3 regions of the uncultured Spongiibacter sp. genome follow, and region 1 is predicted to be linked to each of the others. Evidence: predicted binding sites of a transcription regulator. Region 1 holds the regulator's gene; each other region holds the start of a gene.
What was found. Region 1 encodes PhoB, which activates phosphate uptake and scavenging genes when phosphate is short. Its sites were predicted from a motif close to TGTCATAAANNTGTAACA; they were not measured.

Region 1 (5,598 bases):
CCCAGCTTTGTCATGCTCTGGTTCGGTGCCAGCGCCATTGCGGTGGGGCTGATCACCGCCGTTGTGGATTTGCCCTTTAGTGTTCAAGTGTTGATCTGGGCGGGGCTGTCGGCGGTCGACTTGTTCCTCTGGTTTAAATTTGTGCATCCGCGTATGAAAGATAAAAGTTTATCGGGCATGTCGCGCGAGCAGGTTGTGGGTCAGGAGGGTATGGTTACGCGCGTTGGGGACCACCGCGAGGGGCAAGTGCGCTTCAGTATACCGGTGCTGGGTAATGACGAATGGAGTTATATTTGTCGCGAGCCCTTGATCGTTGGAGACCGGGTCGTTGTTGAAGATATCTCTGGTAATTCATTGATAGTACGCCGCCAGCGCGGCGCCAAAGCTGCCGAATAATACCGTTGCTGGCAGGCTCATTTTACGAGGTTTTAGGGGAAGAATATGGATGGTTTAGCGATTACAGGGGCGTTGTTTGTATTGGTTGTGGTCACGCTGTCGATGGGGGTGAAGACCGTTCCCCAAGGTTACAAACACATTGTGCAACGCCTGGGTAAATATCACCGCACCTTGAACCCCGGTTTGAATTTTATTATTCCCTATGTTGATCAAGTGGCCTATCGCCTAACAACCAAGGATATTGTGTTGGATATCCCCTCCCAGGAGGTCATCACTGAAGACAATGCGGTGATTATTGCCAACGCGGTGGCCTATATAAATATCGTTTCTCCTGAGAAGGCTGTCTACGGTGTTGAGAATTACACTATTGCCATCCAAAACCTAGTACAGACTGCGCTGCGTTCAATTGTAGGCGAAATGTCGTTGGATTCGGCCCTGTCGTCGCGGGAGCAAATCAAGGCCAAGCTCAAAGCGGGGATTTCAGACGATATTTCCGACTGGGGGATCACACTTAAAACGGTGGAAATCCAAGACATTAATCCATCTCCCACCATGCAAAGTGCCATGGAAGAACAGGCCGCGGCAGAGCGTCAACGTCGCGCGGCGGTGACCAAGGCCGAAGGTGAGAAGCAGGCTGCGATCCTCGAAGCTGAGGGGCGTCTGGAAGCATCGCGTCGCGACGCCCAGGCGGAAGTGGTGTTGGCTAAGGCCAGCGGTGCAGCGATTGAGTTGGTTTCGGAGGCCGTTAAAGGTGATGAATTGCCCGTGCTGTATCTGCTGGGTGAAAAATACGCTGACTCGCTGCGTCAGTTGTCAGCGTCCGACAATGCCAAGACCGTTGTGCTTCCCGCAGACCTGCCTCAGGCAGTGCGGGCAATACTGAACAAGGGTTAAGATTTTTTTGCAAGGATGTTGTTGTAAAGATGGAACATACCTACCGTTTGATCACCAGTTGTCCAGACCGCGTTGGCATTGTCGCCAAAGTGAGTCAATTTGTCGCCGACCAGGGGGGCTGGCTAACCGAAGCCAATCATCACGCGGATGCTGACAGCAATTGGTTTTTCATGCGCAATGAGATTAAAGCCGATTCACTGAGTATCGGTGCCGAGGCAGTGCGCGAGGCATTTACGCCCTTGGCGCAGGCCTATGACATGGAGTGGGAGCTGGTCGACTCAGCGCGGCGGCGCAAGGTGGTGATTCTGGCAAGCCATGCCTCACACTGTATTGCAGATTTATTGCACCGCTGGCATAGCGACGAGCTGTACTGTGATATTCCCTGTGTGATCTCAAATCACGAGAACTTGCGCAGCATGGTCGAGTGGCATGGAATTCCGTTTGAGTATGTGCCGGTCGACCCTCAAAACAAGGCGCCGGCCCACGCTCGTATTCAGGAGCTAACCGAAAGTTATGCCGCTGATTGTGTCGTGCTGGCGCGCTATATGCAGATTATTCCCCCGGAGTTTTGCCGTGCTTACAGCGGCAGAATGATCAATATTCACCACAGCTTTTTGCCTTCTTTCATTGGCGCGAACCCCTACCAGAAGGCCTATGATCGCGGCGTAAAATTGATCGGTGCCACTAGCCACTACGTCACTGAGCAGCTGGATGAAGGCCCGATTATCGAGCAGGACGTCATTCGGGTGTCGCATCGCCATAGTAAGGATGATCTGGTGCGTTTGGGTAAGGATGTTGAAAAGAGCGTTCTGGCACGCGCGCTTCGCAACCACCTTGAGGACAGGGTGTTAGTGCACGGTAATAAAACTGTCGTTTTCGACTAAGATTGGGGGCAACGGCTGGCGCCTTGATCGAGTCGTTGTCATATAATTGTCATTAAAGGCCGTTTTAATGCAGGCTCAAGCATCCACAGGCTACAAGGGAAGAGCATGAGCACAAAGACCATCCTCATCGTCGATGACGAAGCCGCCATTCGCGAGATGATCCGCGTAGGGCTAGAGCTTGCCGGTTACGACTGCATCGAAGCGAGCAACGCGCAGGAAGCGCACGGAATTATTGTTGATCAGCGCCCGGATCTGGTACTGCTGGACTGGATGATGCCAGTCACCAGTGGTATTGAGCTGCTGCGCCGCTTGCGCCGGGAAGATTTAACCCGGGATATGCTGGTGATCATGCTCACCGCTAAAGACGATGAAGACAACCGTGTTCAGGGCCTGGATGTCGGTGCCGACGACTATATTACGAAGCCGTTTTCTTCCCGAGAGCTAATGGCGCGCATCAAGGCAGTGTTGCGCCGCGGCAGCTCGCCTGAGCAGGAAGAGACCATTGAGGTGGATGGCCTCAAACTCGACCCCGCCAGTCACCGCGTGTTTGCCAATGGTGAGCCTTTGGATATGGGGCCCACCGAGTTTAAATTACTGAAGTTTTTCATGACCCACCAAGAGCGTGCCTATAGCCGTGGTCAACTGCTTGACCAGGTATGGGGCACCAATGTCTATGTTGAAGAGCGCACGGTAGATGTTCATATTCGCCGGCTTCGCAAAGCGCTGCTGACCGGCGAGCGAGACTTCGGGCAGCTGATTCAAACCGTTCGCGGTACTGGCTACCGTTTTTCCGCAACGGGGGTGAGCGCCTAGCGCTGCTCTATGCGGTATTACGGCTGGAAGACGGAGCTTGTTCGCGTAGTGCTGCCATTGGCAGCGGCGGCAGTGTTTGCAACAGCGTTCGACCTTGGAGTGTGGCCCGTTTTTATCGTTGCAGCGGTGATATGCACCTGGCTGCTATGGCAACTTCAACGACTGAGCGACTGGTTATATAGAGGCTTGGGTACCGAGCCGCCAGAGGCAATTGGCATGTGGGGTCAAATTTTCGACACGATTTACGATATGCAGAAGCATGCTTCGGGAGATCGTGATCAGTTACAAGCAATTATTGATTACTTACATTCATCGTTTGCATCGATGTCAGATGCTGTGGTGATGCTGGATCGTCACGGCAACATCGAATGGTGCAACGATGCGGCGATGGATCTACTGGGGCTGCGCAGGGATGAAGATGTCGGCTTGCAGCTGCTGAATTTAGTGCGCAACCCGAATTTTGTTGCCTACTACGAAGCAGAAAAATACGCCATGCCCTTTGAAATGGCGTCGCCGGTAAACAGCGAGATACAGCTCAGTTTAAGCATCAGCTTTTTCGCAGAGGGTAACCGTTTACTGTTTGCTCGCGATGTCACGCGAACCCACCGTCTCGAAAAAATGCGCAAAGATTTTGTCGCGAATGTGTCGCACGAGTTGCGCACGCCACTGACGGTGATCAATGGTTACCTGGAGACGTTTTCTGAGCACGGTGGCGACAACCCGCGCTGGGATCGCGCCATCGATCAAATGCTGCGGCAGTCTCGTCGCATGCATCACCTCATTCAAGATTTAATGCTCTTGTCGCGACTGGAATCCGTCCCTCAAGCCAGCGAGCATGAAGTAATACGCATCCGCCCGCTGATGGAAATGGTGCGCGAAGAAGCCCTGGCGGCCGCCAAGGGCAACCGCCAGATTGACATCGAATGTGACGATGCCATTGCCCTGAAAGGGCAGGCGACGGAAATACGCAGCGCGCTGTCTAACCTGGCGGTAAACGCCGCGCGCTACACCGCCGAGGATGACCGAATTGTGCTGCGTTGGTACCAGGATGACAGCCACGGTGTTTTGGAAGTGCAGGACAGCGGGATTGGTATCGAGCCGCAATACATTCCCCGTCTAACCGAGCGTTTCTACCGGGTTGATCAAAGTCGCTCCCTCGATACCGGCGGTACAGGCTTGGGTTTGGCGATCGTGAAACATGTTTTGTTGCGCCACCGGGCCGAGATGAAAATCTCCAGCCAGCCGGGGCATGGCAGTACGTTCAGTTGTTTATTTCCACGTTCATTAATCACTCGGGTAAACTGATTTCTCATTGTAATAAATCCGTCATCTAGCGCCGCTAAAATGACAGCCGTGTTACCAATTTTATTGATCGGGAGATACCTGTGAAACTGAAGCAATGTCTGATGGCGGCCGCATTTGGCCTTTCCTCTATGTGGGTGGCGGCAGCCACTGAAGTTGATCCGGCGCTGCCTGTGTACGAAAAAGCGGCGGGTGTATCGGGCACTTTTTCCAGCGTTGGCTCAGATACCCTGGCAAACCTGATGACGCTTTGGAGCGAAGACTTCAAACGCGCTTACCCAAACGTTAACGTCCAGATTCAAGCAGCCGGTTCCTCTACTGCGCCCCCGGCGTTGACAGAAGGCACTTCAAACATGGGGCCAATGAGCCGCAAGATGAAGGACAAAGAGATCGAAGCCTTCGAAGCGAAATATGGCTACAAACCCGTTGCGGTTCCGGTGGCTATTGACGCCCTGGCGGTGTTTGTCCACAAGGACAACCCCATTGAGGGGATGACCATCGCCGAAGTCGATGCGGTTTTCTCAAGCACTCGCAAGTGTGGCCACCCGGAAAATATCCAGCGCTGGGGTCAGCTCGGCATGGATGGGTCGTGGTCGGCGCGCGATATTCAAATGTTCGGTCGCAACTCGGTATCGGGCACCTACGGCTACTTTAAAGGCAAGGCACTGTGTAAAGGCGACTTTAAAAATGGTGTAAACGAGCAGCCAGGCTCGGCATCAGTGGTTCAGTCTGTGTCTACCTCTATTAACGGCATCGGTTATTCTGGCATCGGCTACCAGACCTCAAGCGTTCGCGCTATTCCGCTGTCCAAGAATGAGAAGGGCAGTTTTGTTGACGCCACGCCGGAAAATGCGATCAATGGTAGCTACCCGCTGTCACGCTTCCTCTACGTTTACATGAATAAAGCACCCAATAAGCCGTTTACGCCGCTAGAGCGCGAATTCGTTAAGCTGGTGCTGTCAAAGCAGGGTCAGGAAATCGTTGCCAAAGATGGCTACATCCCGCTGCCAGCAAGCGTTGTAGAGAAAATTCGCAAAAAGCTAGAGCTGTAAAAATGCCGACATGATGTCGCTGTAAAATGTGCTGCAAACGTGAGTTTGTGGCACATTTTTTATCTGTAACAAAACTGAAACATTATCGTCATAAAATCCCCGCCAGTTCCTCAAAGAGCCCGAGACTTATGAAGCAATCAGAGGTGCGCGCAACTGCATCGGCCCAACGCAGATGGCGCCAAGTCAAAGATGGCATGACCACAGCAACTATCACCGGCGGTGGTGTTGGGGTATTGCTGTCCATTCTGCTGATCTTT
Region 2 (5,598 bases), on a different contig from region 1:
TGCAAGGGTTGTACTTGGCTTCGTGCTTGGTATAGCACTGGGGTGGGATAACCGCCTCTGCATTGTAAATGGTTTCTGGTTTGGGCTGGCGCAGGGTCGGTGTTGGTGAAGCGGTGGCAACCTCGCCTGGAAACGAAAGACTGCTCAGCAGTTCCTGGTCTGCCGCCGGGAGCTTGTCCCCCGATTGCTCCGGCGCTTGCTGGCCAGGGGGCGCCGTTGTGTGGGCGTTGTCACCACTGCATGCATACAGCAAGGCACTGAGAAGAATCATCCAGGTTTTTTTCATTGCGGATACCAACATGTTTACTAATAAAAAAAGGGGCGAAGAATCCGCCCCTTTTGTTTACTGTTGCTTGGCCCATCGGCCGCGCGTCGTACTACAGAGCAGGATCTTCAAACAGCCAGATCACATTGTTCTCGTGGTTGCCAGTGTCTTCGCCAATCAACACTCGTCCATCGTCCAAGATCACCAGATTGTCGGGGTTGGAGATGTTATTTGTGTTACAGCGGTTTGCTGCGCGATCGCCGTAGTAGGGGCCGCCGACAAGCGCTGGGGTGAGGGTGTTGATGTCCACCAGGCCATCCTTTTCAACGAGCTTCATGCGGTAGACCACACCACACTTGCCGTGAGTGCCGTCTAGCTGAATGTCTCCGGCGCCGTCAGCCATAGTGGCGTCGAACGAAGACATGGCCAGGTACATGTAGGCTTGGGCACCATCTGCCGCGCCGTTATTCCACCATGTGTCGGCCAAGCCGAAGTTGATGTTGATGCCTTCCATTTTGCGGAACTCAGCCGTCGCGCCCATTGCGGCAGCGAGTTTGCGGCTTTCAAGGAAGGCGACACGCTCGTCAGCAAAGGGGTTGGCGGCAATGCTACCGCTGTTGTCGAGGTCTTGCCCTGACTTGAATTCTGCGAAGGCCTGAATTTGCGCATCGCTAATGTGCTTGGCGTCGGCAAACGTGCCGTCGAAGCTCGCAATGGCGTTTTCGATATCGGCCTCATTGCCAGCACCGATCTCAATCCACTCCACAGCAAAGGCAGCTTCCGCTGGGTCAGTGATGCCATTGGACTGGGTGACTTTTGCGGCGTAGAGCTTGCCCGCGCTCATATCGTTAGCGGCGTTGGCCACAAACTTAAACAGCACTGTGCCGGTGCCATCGTCGCTGAGGAAGACGGTGCGGCGGTCTGGCATAACCACGGGGTTTTCGTGTGAGAAGCGCCCCATCAGCTCAAGTTTGTTCACTTCAACATCGGCAACATTGGCTGTTGCTGCAGTGTTGTTAGTACCGATCTCGACAATGTAGCCGTAGTCGTAAGGGTTGCCCCAGTTACCGCTGCGATCAAGCGGGTAGCCTTTGTATTCAGCAATCGCTTCGGCATTGGAGAAATAATTGGCATTGGCATTGAACCAGTCGGCTGTATTGTCAAAGTACAGTTCTTCTGCCGACAGCGGCGTGCCCCAGGGGCTTACGGTGCCAAAACAGTTAACCCAGGTGCCGTCGACACTGGAGAAGTCCAGCATACCTTCCTGGGTCGGGCTGTAGGTATCCGTTAAGCGAATACGGCTCATGCTGCCTGGGCGGTCTTCCCAGTTGGTATACAGGTAGTAGCCGGTGCCACCATCGGAGACGGCGCCGTTAAAGTCGGGGTCGTTAGAGCTTTTGATTAAACTGCCGTTAGCACTGAGGATGTCACCCATTTTGTTGCCATCGGCGAGGTTGTCACCCTGCTGTGCCAACACAATGTAGCTGCCAGCGGCGCTTTGTACGGTTTCTTTTTGTGCCGTGGTGATGGGGAAGTCCAGAGCGGCGATATCGCCCATGTTGTTAACGTCGGCGTTAAAGTAGCCAACGGTACCTACGTTAAAGACCTTGCCAGCCGAATCGGTGGTTGTATTAGAGCTGCTTGGGTGCTGAATATTGGAGAACAGCTTGCCGTCTTCGTTAACGAATATCCCGGTAAACTCAGCGCCGAGCGGAGCGGTAGCAAACCGTTTGAGGCCTTTAGGTGTCACCGTAGAGACGCCATCAGCACCATCTTGACCGTCTGCGCCATCCTGCCCATCAGCGCCATTTGCACCATTGCTTCCATCAACGCCCGCAGGACCTTGTGGGCCTACCGCGCCGTCTTGGCCATCGCTACCATTTCGTCCGTCATCGCCGCCGCAGGCTGACAATGTTGCAGCCAGAATAGCGGCAATGGAAGCGCTCAATAACTTCTTGTTCATAACAGTTCCCTAGAAAGAGGTGGATTGGTCTAGTTATAACGGGGGCCAGTCTAGGGACGGACTATGACGGTTTAACAAAGAAAACATGTCGAAGTGTTGACGAATTTGTGACAACCACCAGGCTGGCTGAGTGCGACATATTTGTGCGTTAGAACATTTTGCGCTTCATTGGAGGGCGGTAGTGGCGGCAGATTCGATCGCCGCGGCCGGCGAGTAGCGTGAATTGGCGGTGGAAGTAGTGTTGGCATGGATTCTGTATAGAACACGGTGTCCGCACTCTTGGTATCGCAGGACATGCTGTCAAAGCATCACAATTTGGTAATGGAGAGCTAGGGTTCCGGTTGTGCACCTTGCACAACGTCTGGTCCGAGAGCTTTCGACCTCTTCCCTCATCGATTGGATTCGCCACGGGATAGGTTACACGGCGGGACAAAAGCCCGGGAGACGATCGGCAGCCAGTTGCCAGGAGTGCTCTATTTACCGCGTAACGATGCCGGAGGCAGGCAATGAAACGAATAGCCGCATTACTACTTACTCTCTCATGTTCCTCTTTTAGTCTCGCTTCAGACAGCTTCAAAGTATGTTGGTCAATTTATGTTGGCTGGATGCCGTGGGGCTATGGTGACGAGCAAAAAATCGTCGATAAATGGGCGAAGAAATACGGCATTGAGATTGATGTCGTTCAGATCAACGACTACATCGAGTCAATAAACCAATACACCACCGGCGAGTTTGATGCCTGCACCATGACGAACATGGATGCGCTGACAATTCCAGCTGCCGGCGGTGTGGACAGCACCGCGCTAATTGTCGGCGATTTTTCTAATGGCAATGACGGGCTGGTACTGAAAAATACCGACTCACTTCAGGCTGTGAAGGGACAGCAAGTGAATTTAGTTGAATTGAGTGTTTCCCACTATTTGCTGGCGCGGGCACTGGATAGCGTCGGCATGAGCGAATCTGACGTTACCGTTGTGAATACCTCCGACGCCGATATGGTCGCTATCTACCCAACAGCGGGGGTAAGTTCTGTGGTGACCTGGAACCCATTACTCAGTGAAATTCTCACCATGCCCGGCGCAAACAAGGTGTTCGACTCTTCTCAAATACCCGGCGAAATTATCGACCTGCTCGTGGTGAACACCGAGGTATTAAAGAAAAACCCTGCTCTGGGTAAGGCGTTAGTTGGCGCGTGGTATGAAATCATGGCGACCATGAGCGGCCCAGGAAAGGCGGGTCTCGCTGCTCGCACGGCGATGGCAATTGCGTCGGGGACGGACACCGCCGGCTACGATGCGCAGTTGGCCAGTACGAAAATGTTTTACACGCCCAGCGACGCGGTCGCTTTCACCCGCAGCAGTGACCTGAAGTCAACCATGCAGAGTGTGGCTGAATTCTCGTTTAACCACGGTTTGCTGGGTGATGGCGCTCCCGACGCCGGTTTCATCGGTATCGAAACGCCTGTCGGTGTCTATGGCAATCCGGCAAACATCAAACTGCGTTTTAACCCCAGCTATATGCAAATGGCGGCTGACGGCAAATTGTAAACCGTGCCCGAGGGTGGCGCCTGCCACCCTAACCATTTTTCTCAGCTGGGATGCTTCTATGAAACGATTGATTAATCAGCAGCCGACGCAGGTATGGGGCATTGCCTTGTCATTACTGCCCTTTGTATTCCTGCTAGTGCTTTACGTCACGGCCTCTGATGCACGCTTGGCGGAAAACCCCCAAGACAAGCTTTTACCCAGTTTCTCTCAGATGGGCGAAGCGATGCAGCGCTTAGCGTTTGAGCCGAGTAAGCGCACGGGGGAGTACTTGTTTTGGCAGGACACTCTCAGCAGTTTGCAGCGCCTGGGTTTGGGTATGACAATTGCCGCTGGCTTGGGGATGTTGCTCGGTTTGAGTACCGGCGCCTTTCCTGTTGCCTATTCCGGTGTTGCACCACTGCTGACGGTGGCATCACTGATACCGCCAATGGCGATTTTGCCGATACTGTTTATTGTCTTTGGTTTGGGGGAGGTGTCTAAGGTCGCGCTTATTGCTATTGGCGTAACGCCCTTCGTCGCGCGCGATATCCAAAAGCGCTGTCTGGAAATTCCCCGGGAACAGCTGGTAAAAGCGCAAACACTGGGTGCCAATAGTGGGCAAATAGTCTTGCGGGTGCTGATTCCCCAATTGATGCCTCGGCTAATTGATTCCTTGCGACTGTCGTTGGGGAGCGCATGGTTGTTCCTTATCGCCGCAGAAGCCATCGCTTCTACCGATGGTCTCGGGTATCGGGTGTTTCTTGTTCGTCGTTACCTGTCGATGGATGTGATTCTGCCCTATGTTGCCTGGATCGCTTTGCTGGCATTTGTTATCGACTTTGCGCTGCGCAAGCTGAGTTTGTGGGCCTTTCCCTGGCAGGAGAATCGCTCATGATCGAGATTCGCAATGTATGGAAGCGCTACGGCGACAGCGTCATTCTGGAAAATATTTCTGCCACGGTTGCTGAAGGCGAATTTATCACTTTGGTCGGGACCTCGGGCTGTGGCAAGAGTACCTTCCTGCGCATGTTGTTGGGCACTGATGTGCCCAATCAGGGTGAGATTCTGCTGGACGGCAAAACCATTGCCGATGAGCCCGATGCCGAGCGCGGCGTGGTCTTTCAGCAGTACTCGGTATTTCCCCACATGACCGTGTTGGAAAACGTCATCATCGCCCGTGCGTTTGAGAAGACCCGCCTGGGCTTTCTCTGGGGCAAGCGTAAGCGCGCTGCCCGCGACGAAGCGATGGCGATGCTGGAAACGGTGGGGCTGTCACATATGGCGGCACGTTACCCGGATGAACTTTCCGGCGGTATGCGCCAACGACTGGCGATTGCTCAGGCGTTGATTCTAAAACCTCGGATCTTATTGCTGGATGAGCCTTTCGGAGCGCTCGATCCCGGTATTCGCGCCGACATGCACGCGCTTGTGCTGTCGCTGTGGCGCCAGCACAAACTCACCGTGTTCATGGTGACCCACGATCTGGCCGAGGGTTTTCATCTGGGCACCCGTCTGTGGGTGTTCGACAAGTTACGTCTCGACCCGCAAGCGCCCAATCGCTTCGGTGCAGGTATTACCTACGACCTACCCGTTGGGCAGTGCGAGCCTGAATTACTGCGAGAAATTGACAGTGGCCTGAGCAGCTCAGGCCAGGAGTTAGTCTCATGAATCATTATGAAACCACCATCGCGCCGGGCGGCCACTGGTCGCTGGAGCTGCGTCGCGGCACCATCCTGCGGCTGCAGGATATCGACGGCAATGGTAATGCCGGGCTGTTGTTTTATAACCCGCGCAACCTGCTCGAGCGCTACAACGCGCCGGACACGCTCAAGTGTCAGCACACC
Region 3 (5,598 bases), on a different contig from region 1:
AACCCGACCCCGCGCCTTTGCTGCACGCCTGTGAGCGGCTGGGCGTTGCCGCGGGCAACACTGTAATGGTGGGCGATTCCTCTAACGATATAGACGCTGCCCACGCCGCTGGCATGCCTGCTGCCTGTGTTAGCTACGGCTATAACCACGGCGCCCCGATTGCCGAGGCCGGAGCCGATCTACTGGTGGATGATTTTGGATCGCTGCGTTAATTTTGCGGCTTGATATAGGCGTAGCGTCGGCACTGAGCCTGCCATGCCAATGATCGGCATTCACACGCTGGGGTGAGCATATCAGCCTGAATGCCGTTGAGTTCTATCAGCCTGTTTTCCAACTCATCCTCGCTCTCCAGTTCGCCGTCGTGGCCAATGTGCAGGGTGTCTACAGTGTGTTGATGGAGAAGGTGGTGGCCAATTAACAGGCTGCGATGGCAGCTTGCCGGGTCTTTTTCTGCACACATCAGCGCGATGCGCATAGGCTTGTTCAGGCCGTTAAATACTCGCTCGATACCGCGCTGGAAAAGCGCCGCTGTTTGCAGGCGGCTGAATTGCACTTGACCGTGCTCGTTGTAGTGCGCGGGGTCTTTTGAGCGCGGCCCCAGCTCCTCGCCCAAATAGACATAGGCAATGCCTGCCTCTCGCAAACGCTTTGCCAGTGGTTCGCGGTGGTAGTCGTGGAAGGCGCGGCTGTAGGGAACAGAGCGAACATCGGCAATGGCATCAATGCGGTGTTGCCGCAGTTGGCGCAAAAATACCTCTAGCGGTTTTGTTGCGTAGCCAATGGAGTAGAGGGCGTGCATAGCGTGCTCAAAGCCACCAGTTTACACGCCCACTTGGGCTTGGCTCTAGCGGAAGTTTTCCGGAATGGTTAGCTCGTAGGTTGTGCCAAACCACGGTATGCCGAAATTTACCGGGCCGCGCTGAGAGCTGAAGTACAGCCGGCTGCCGTCGGCGGTAAATGCCGGGCCAGTCAGCTCGCTTTTACCGCCGGGGACTTGCAGCAAGATCTTCGCATTGGCATTGGGGACTATTACCATCAAGCGCATCGCATCGCCATCTTCGGCGACGATAACGTCGCCGGCGGGGCTGACAACCAGGTTGTCGACATCGTCATAGGGGGTTTCGTCAACGGCGGTGAGCTGTTCGTTGTCGAATACCACTTCGATAAGATCGTTGTCGATATCCAAGGCATATACCCGGTTGTCGCCTTTACAGGCAAAGAACACCACCGCCCGCAGAGGGTGGCTGCTGCCCGCGACGGTGCGGCCGTCGGTAAAGCTTTGTATCCATATTCCCTCTCCGCCTTTGAAGACGGTTCCCGGTGCACCGGCGCCGGTTGATGCAATTTCGGCGCGAACGTCAGCCTGGGGGCGTTCGGGCGATTGGACTTCCACCCATTTCACTTTGTGCAGCTGTCGCGCCTCGCTGAGTGCGTCCTGATAACCGCCATTTTCGAAGCCCTCGATTTCCAGCACTTCCAGCAGGCCGTTATTCAGGTTGAGCCCCTGCCGCCCATTCATCGATGGGGCATCTCCCAAGGCGGTGTAGCGGTAGAGCCGACCATCGCCGGCATCCTCGGTGAGATACACGGTGCGAGTGGGCAGGTCTACGGCCACTGCCTCATGGTTGAAAATTCCCAGCGCTGGCCGAGCCACGGCGCTGTCTGCATCGCCAAAGGGATCGCATTCGTACACCAGGCCATCCCGGACTTCCTCGCAGGACAGCCAGGTTTGCCAGGGGGTCGCGCCGCCTGCGCAGTTGTTGCGGGTATCTTTAAGAATGCGGTAGTTGTCGGTAATGCTGCCGTTGGCATCAAAACGCAGAGCACCCACTCCGCCAGGTGTGGATTCACTGTTGGATACGTAAACCCAGCCGCCGTCGTCGCTTTGGAACACCGCCCCGCCATCGGGGTTGCTGTGCCAGAGCGTGAAGTTGAGTGATGGCGAGAAGCCGGCGCGGGCCACGCGGCGTATGGAGAAGCCTTCGGGAATCAATATGTCGTCAACGTCAGAGGTGAATAAGTCGCCGATATTGGCTAGCGGGCCGGGTGACAGCGGCAGCTCGGTTGCCGGGGGAACGGGCGGTTGTGGTGGCTGGGGTGTGTCGCCGTTATCTGGCGTGGTGTTGCTTGTGCTGCGACTCGAGCCGCCACCACATGCGGCGAGGCCAGCGGCGGCGGCACCGAGAAACATTGCGCGCAGCACGTCGCGGCGGCTCTTGATAAGGGGTGGCTGTGTCACCTGTCTACTCCTTTTACTGGCCCGTCTGCCTGGGGGCAGCAGGCCTTAGGCAAAGATTCACTAGGCCGCGAAAGGTAGAGCAAAACTGTGGCAGTTTAATGACACGGAGGGCGCGTTTGTGTCGCAGATAACGGCGTAGGTACTTTGCAGAAGGCGTGACAGGGTGGGGCTATCGACGGGGCGGCTGAAGGGCCAATACCACCCTGCAGCCGCCGTGCTCGCTTGGGCTAGTGGTCGCCAAACAGAAAATTGCGAATCAGCTCTTTACCGCCCTCGGTCGCAAAGGACTCGGGGTGAAACTGAATGCCATGGATTGGGTGTTCGCGGTGCTGAACCCCCATAATTTCGAACTCACCGCCGCGCCGCACCGGGCTGGGGTCGCTAAAGGCATTGGGCGGGATGTCGCCGACTAGCGCAGTGACTTGCAGGCAATCGGGTAGAGACTCTGCCTCGGCGATCAGCGAGTGGTAGCGCATGACTTCCAGCTGGTCCGGGACATTGGCAAACATGCCTTGGTCATTGTGGGTAATCGGGCTGATTTTGCCATGCATGGGCAGTGGCGCCTTGACCACATTGCCGCCGAATACGTGAACGATGCCCTGCATGCCTAAGCAGACGCCGAGTAGCGGAGTGTGCTTGCCGAGCTCGGCGATCACCTGTGAGCACACGCCAAAGTAGTGTTCGTCATCCGGTGAGCCCGGGCCGGGTGAAACGATAATGCGGTCGGCGTTGAGCTGGCGGATCTCGTCCAAACTTAATTCGTCGTTGCGTTTAACGACAATACGAAAGTCGTCGAGCCGCCCGCGGCTCTTTTCGCTGCTCAATATCTCGCCAATATATTGGTAGAGGTTGTAGGTGAAGGAGTCGTAGTTATCAATGATGAGGACTTTCACGATTCGCCTCCTTCGCGGTCATCGACCATAAACTTATCCAGGACCTTTTTGGTGCCGGCGAACTTGCGCCGAATTTCCTCGTATTCATCGTCGGGGTTGGAGTCGTACACATTGCCGCCGCAGGTTTGCACATAGGCCTCTTCGCCATTGGCGAATACCGTTCGGATGGGGATGGCAAAGGTGCAGTCCCCGTTGAATGAAAAGTGCCCGACCGCGCCGCCATAGGGGCCGCGTCCGTCGCCTTCCAGTTCGTTGATGATCCGCATGGCCTCAATTTTGGGGGCGCCGGTTAGCGTTCCCGCCGGGAAGTTGCTGGGCAGGGCCGAGAACATGTCTTCGCCCTCGGCGATAATGCCGACAATTTCGCTGGAAATATGCTGCACATGGCTGAAGCGCTTAATGTCCATCAGGCTGCGCACCTTCACCGTGCCAAACTGGGCCACACGACCAATATCATTGCGATGCAGGTCGACAATCATATTGTGCTCGGCGATTTCTTTGGGGTCGTTGAGCAGTGCGCGGGCCAGTGCGGTATCTTCTTGTGGGTCGGCGCCGCGCCGGGTGGTGCCCGCCAGCGGGAAGGTTTCCATCTCGCCTTGGCGCAATCTAAACAACAACTCGGGACTGGCACCGATCAGTTTTTGCTCGCCAAATTTTACGTAGTACATCTGCGGCGAGGGGTTAATCTCACGCATTTCCTCGTAGATATTGATGGTGTCGCCTTCGAGGCGAAAGCGCTTTTTAAAACCGACTTCCGTCTGGAAAATTTTGCCGTCGATAATGTCCTGCTTCACCTTCATGACGGCGGCGCGGTGATCGTCGCGGCTCATGGTTTCGCCGCAGGAATATATTTTCAAGGGGCCGTTTGCGACATCGTCTTCGGCGAGCAGGGCTTCAACCTCATCGAGGCGGCTGTCGTGGTAGTAAAAATAAATGAGTTCCCCGGTCATCTTGTCGAGGATCAAGCCATCTTTAAAGAGCCCAAATCGAAAGGCATCAAACAGCTCACTACTCTGGATGCTGAGGCTGGGCTCGAAGTAATTCATTGCGTCGTAGCCGAGGTAGCCAGTGAGGCCGCCGGCGTATTTTCGAGAAATAATGTCCTGCGGGACGATTTCCCGGAGCAGGGAATAGGGATTGTCGCTGGGGTAATCGACCTTGCTGCCGTCGCGCTCCTCAATAGTGAGCGTGTTGCCGTTGGCGTAGAGCAGCTGCTCGGGGTCGAAGCCGATAATGGAGTGACGGGCCATATGGCTATCCTCGCCGAGCGACTCCAGATAGAAGCAGTTGTCGTAGCGCTTCTCGATTTTCTTAAACAGTTTAAAAAAATCGCAGTCGGCGCTAATGGTAATGTAATGCGGCTTGCGGGGCAGGCGCAGTCGAGGGGGTAGTTGGCTCATAGGATGTCGGTGCTTAGCCTCGGGAGTGTCGTTTGCGGGCGCGTGAGCCACGGGTGACGGTGGCAATGCCAACACCCAGTTGCTCGGCGATTTGGCGCTGAGGTATTCCGGCATCGAGCAGCTTGAAAATTTGTAGCCGCTTGCTTACCTCGCTGAACTCCGACGGTGTGAGCAGATCGTTTAAGCGCTGATCTAACTCACTTTCGGATGTTGCGGCAAAGAGGTGTTCCAGCAGTTCCTGCCGATGACGGTCATCTTGTGTCTTGCGCGTCGTATTCATGTACTAGTACACTATCACAAAATGCTGGTGGGTCAAAGCATTCGGCCTAGGTGTTTTAGATAGCGGCCTTGCGTACAATGCCCTGCTCGGTAGGCCCTGCCTATTGCCAATCACGAACTGTTTGAGGTGCGCTGCTGTTGTGGTGTTAATGATCGACAACTACGATTCCTTCACCTACAACTTGGTGCAATATCTCAGCGAGTTGGGAGCTGAGGTGGCAGTGTATCGCAATGATGAGTTGAGCATTGAACGCCTGGCGGAAATGTCGCCGAGTCACCTGGTGATTTCTCCCGGGCCGTGTACGCCGAATGAGGCGGGCATTTCGATGGCGGCGATCAAACACTTTTCCGGCAGGTGTCCGGTGTTGGGCGTCTGCCTTGGGCACCAGAGCATCGCCCAGGTATTTGGTGCCAAGGTGGTGCGTGCGCGACAAGTCATGCACGGCAAAACCTCTGCGGTTTACCACCGCAGTGAAGGGGTTTTCGCAGGCCTGAACATGCCGTTAGTTGCGACGCGATATCACTCTCTGGTGGTCGAAAAGCACAGCTTGCCCAGTTGTCTGGAGATGACCGCGTGGACCGAGGACGGGCAGGGGAATGTCGATGAAATTATGGGTTTGCGGCACCGCAGCATGGATGTTGAAGGGGTGCAGTTTCACCCGGAGGCCATCCTGAGTGCACAGGGGCGTGAACTTTTGAACAATTTTTTGGAGCGCAAGGCATGAGTGAGAAAATGGACATTAAGGCGGCACTGGCGAGAGTGGTTAAACAGCTTGATTTGACCACA

Region 2: the regulator PhoB is predicted to act here: its motif matches at 2,324-2,341, upstream of ABNS66_RS15005 (alkaline phosphatase PhoX).
Region 3: the regulator PhoB is predicted to act here: its motif matches at 2,326-2,343, upstream of ABNS66_RS07985 (alkaline phosphatase PhoX).

What each region holds. Positions count from the first base shown of each region.
Region 1 covers NZ_CAXGPO010000019.1:2,483-8,080, forward strand. Annotated here, with positions in the region: gene ABNS66_RS09975 (NfeD family protein) at 1-396, shown strand, start outside; gene ABNS66_RS09980 (SPFH domain-containing protein) at 442-1,290, shown strand; gene purU (formyltetrahydrofolate deformylase) at 1,320-2,174, shown strand; gene phoB (phosphate regulon transcriptional regulator PhoB) at 2,280-2,987, shown strand; gene phoR (phosphate regulon sensor histidine kinase PhoR) at 2,997-4,292, shown strand; gene ABNS66_RS10000 (phosphate ABC transporter substrate-binding protein PstS family protein) at 4,373-5,341, shown strand; gene ABNS66_RS10005 (ABC transporter permease subunit) at 5,536-5,598, shown strand, end outside.
Region 2 covers NZ_CAXGPO010000049.1:1,489-7,086, reverse strand. Annotated here, with positions in the region: gene ABNS66_RS15010 (hypothetical protein) at 1-286, opposite strand, end outside; gene ABNS66_RS15005 (alkaline phosphatase PhoX) at 378-2,228, opposite strand; guanidine-I (ykkC/yxkD leader) riboswitch at 2,547-2,674, shown strand; gene ABNS66_RS15000 (putative urea ABC transporter substrate-binding protein) at 2,735-3,775, shown strand; gene ABNS66_RS14995 (ABC transporter permease) at 3,834-4,649, shown strand; gene ABNS66_RS14990 (ABC transporter ATP-binding protein) at 4,646-5,422, shown strand; gene ABNS66_RS14985 (urea amidolyase associated protein UAAP1) at 5,419-5,598, shown strand, end outside.
Region 3 covers NZ_CAXGPO010000012.1:50,777-56,374, reverse strand. Annotated here, with positions in the region: gene ABNS66_RS07995 (phosphoglycolate phosphatase) at 1-212, shown strand, start outside; gene ABNS66_RS07990 (DUF488 domain-containing protein) at 209-799, opposite strand; gene ABNS66_RS07985 (alkaline phosphatase PhoX) at 845-2,239, opposite strand; gene ABNS66_RS07980 (aminodeoxychorismate/anthranilate synthase component II) at 2,467-3,132, opposite strand; gene ABNS66_RS07975 (chorismate-binding protein) at 3,129-4,532, opposite strand; gene ABNS66_RS07970 (Trp family transcriptional regulator) at 4,546-4,812, opposite strand; gene ABNS66_RS07965 (aminodeoxychorismate/anthranilate synthase component II) at 4,952-5,536, shown strand; gene trpD (anthranilate phosphoribosyltransferase) at 5,545-5,598, shown strand, end outside.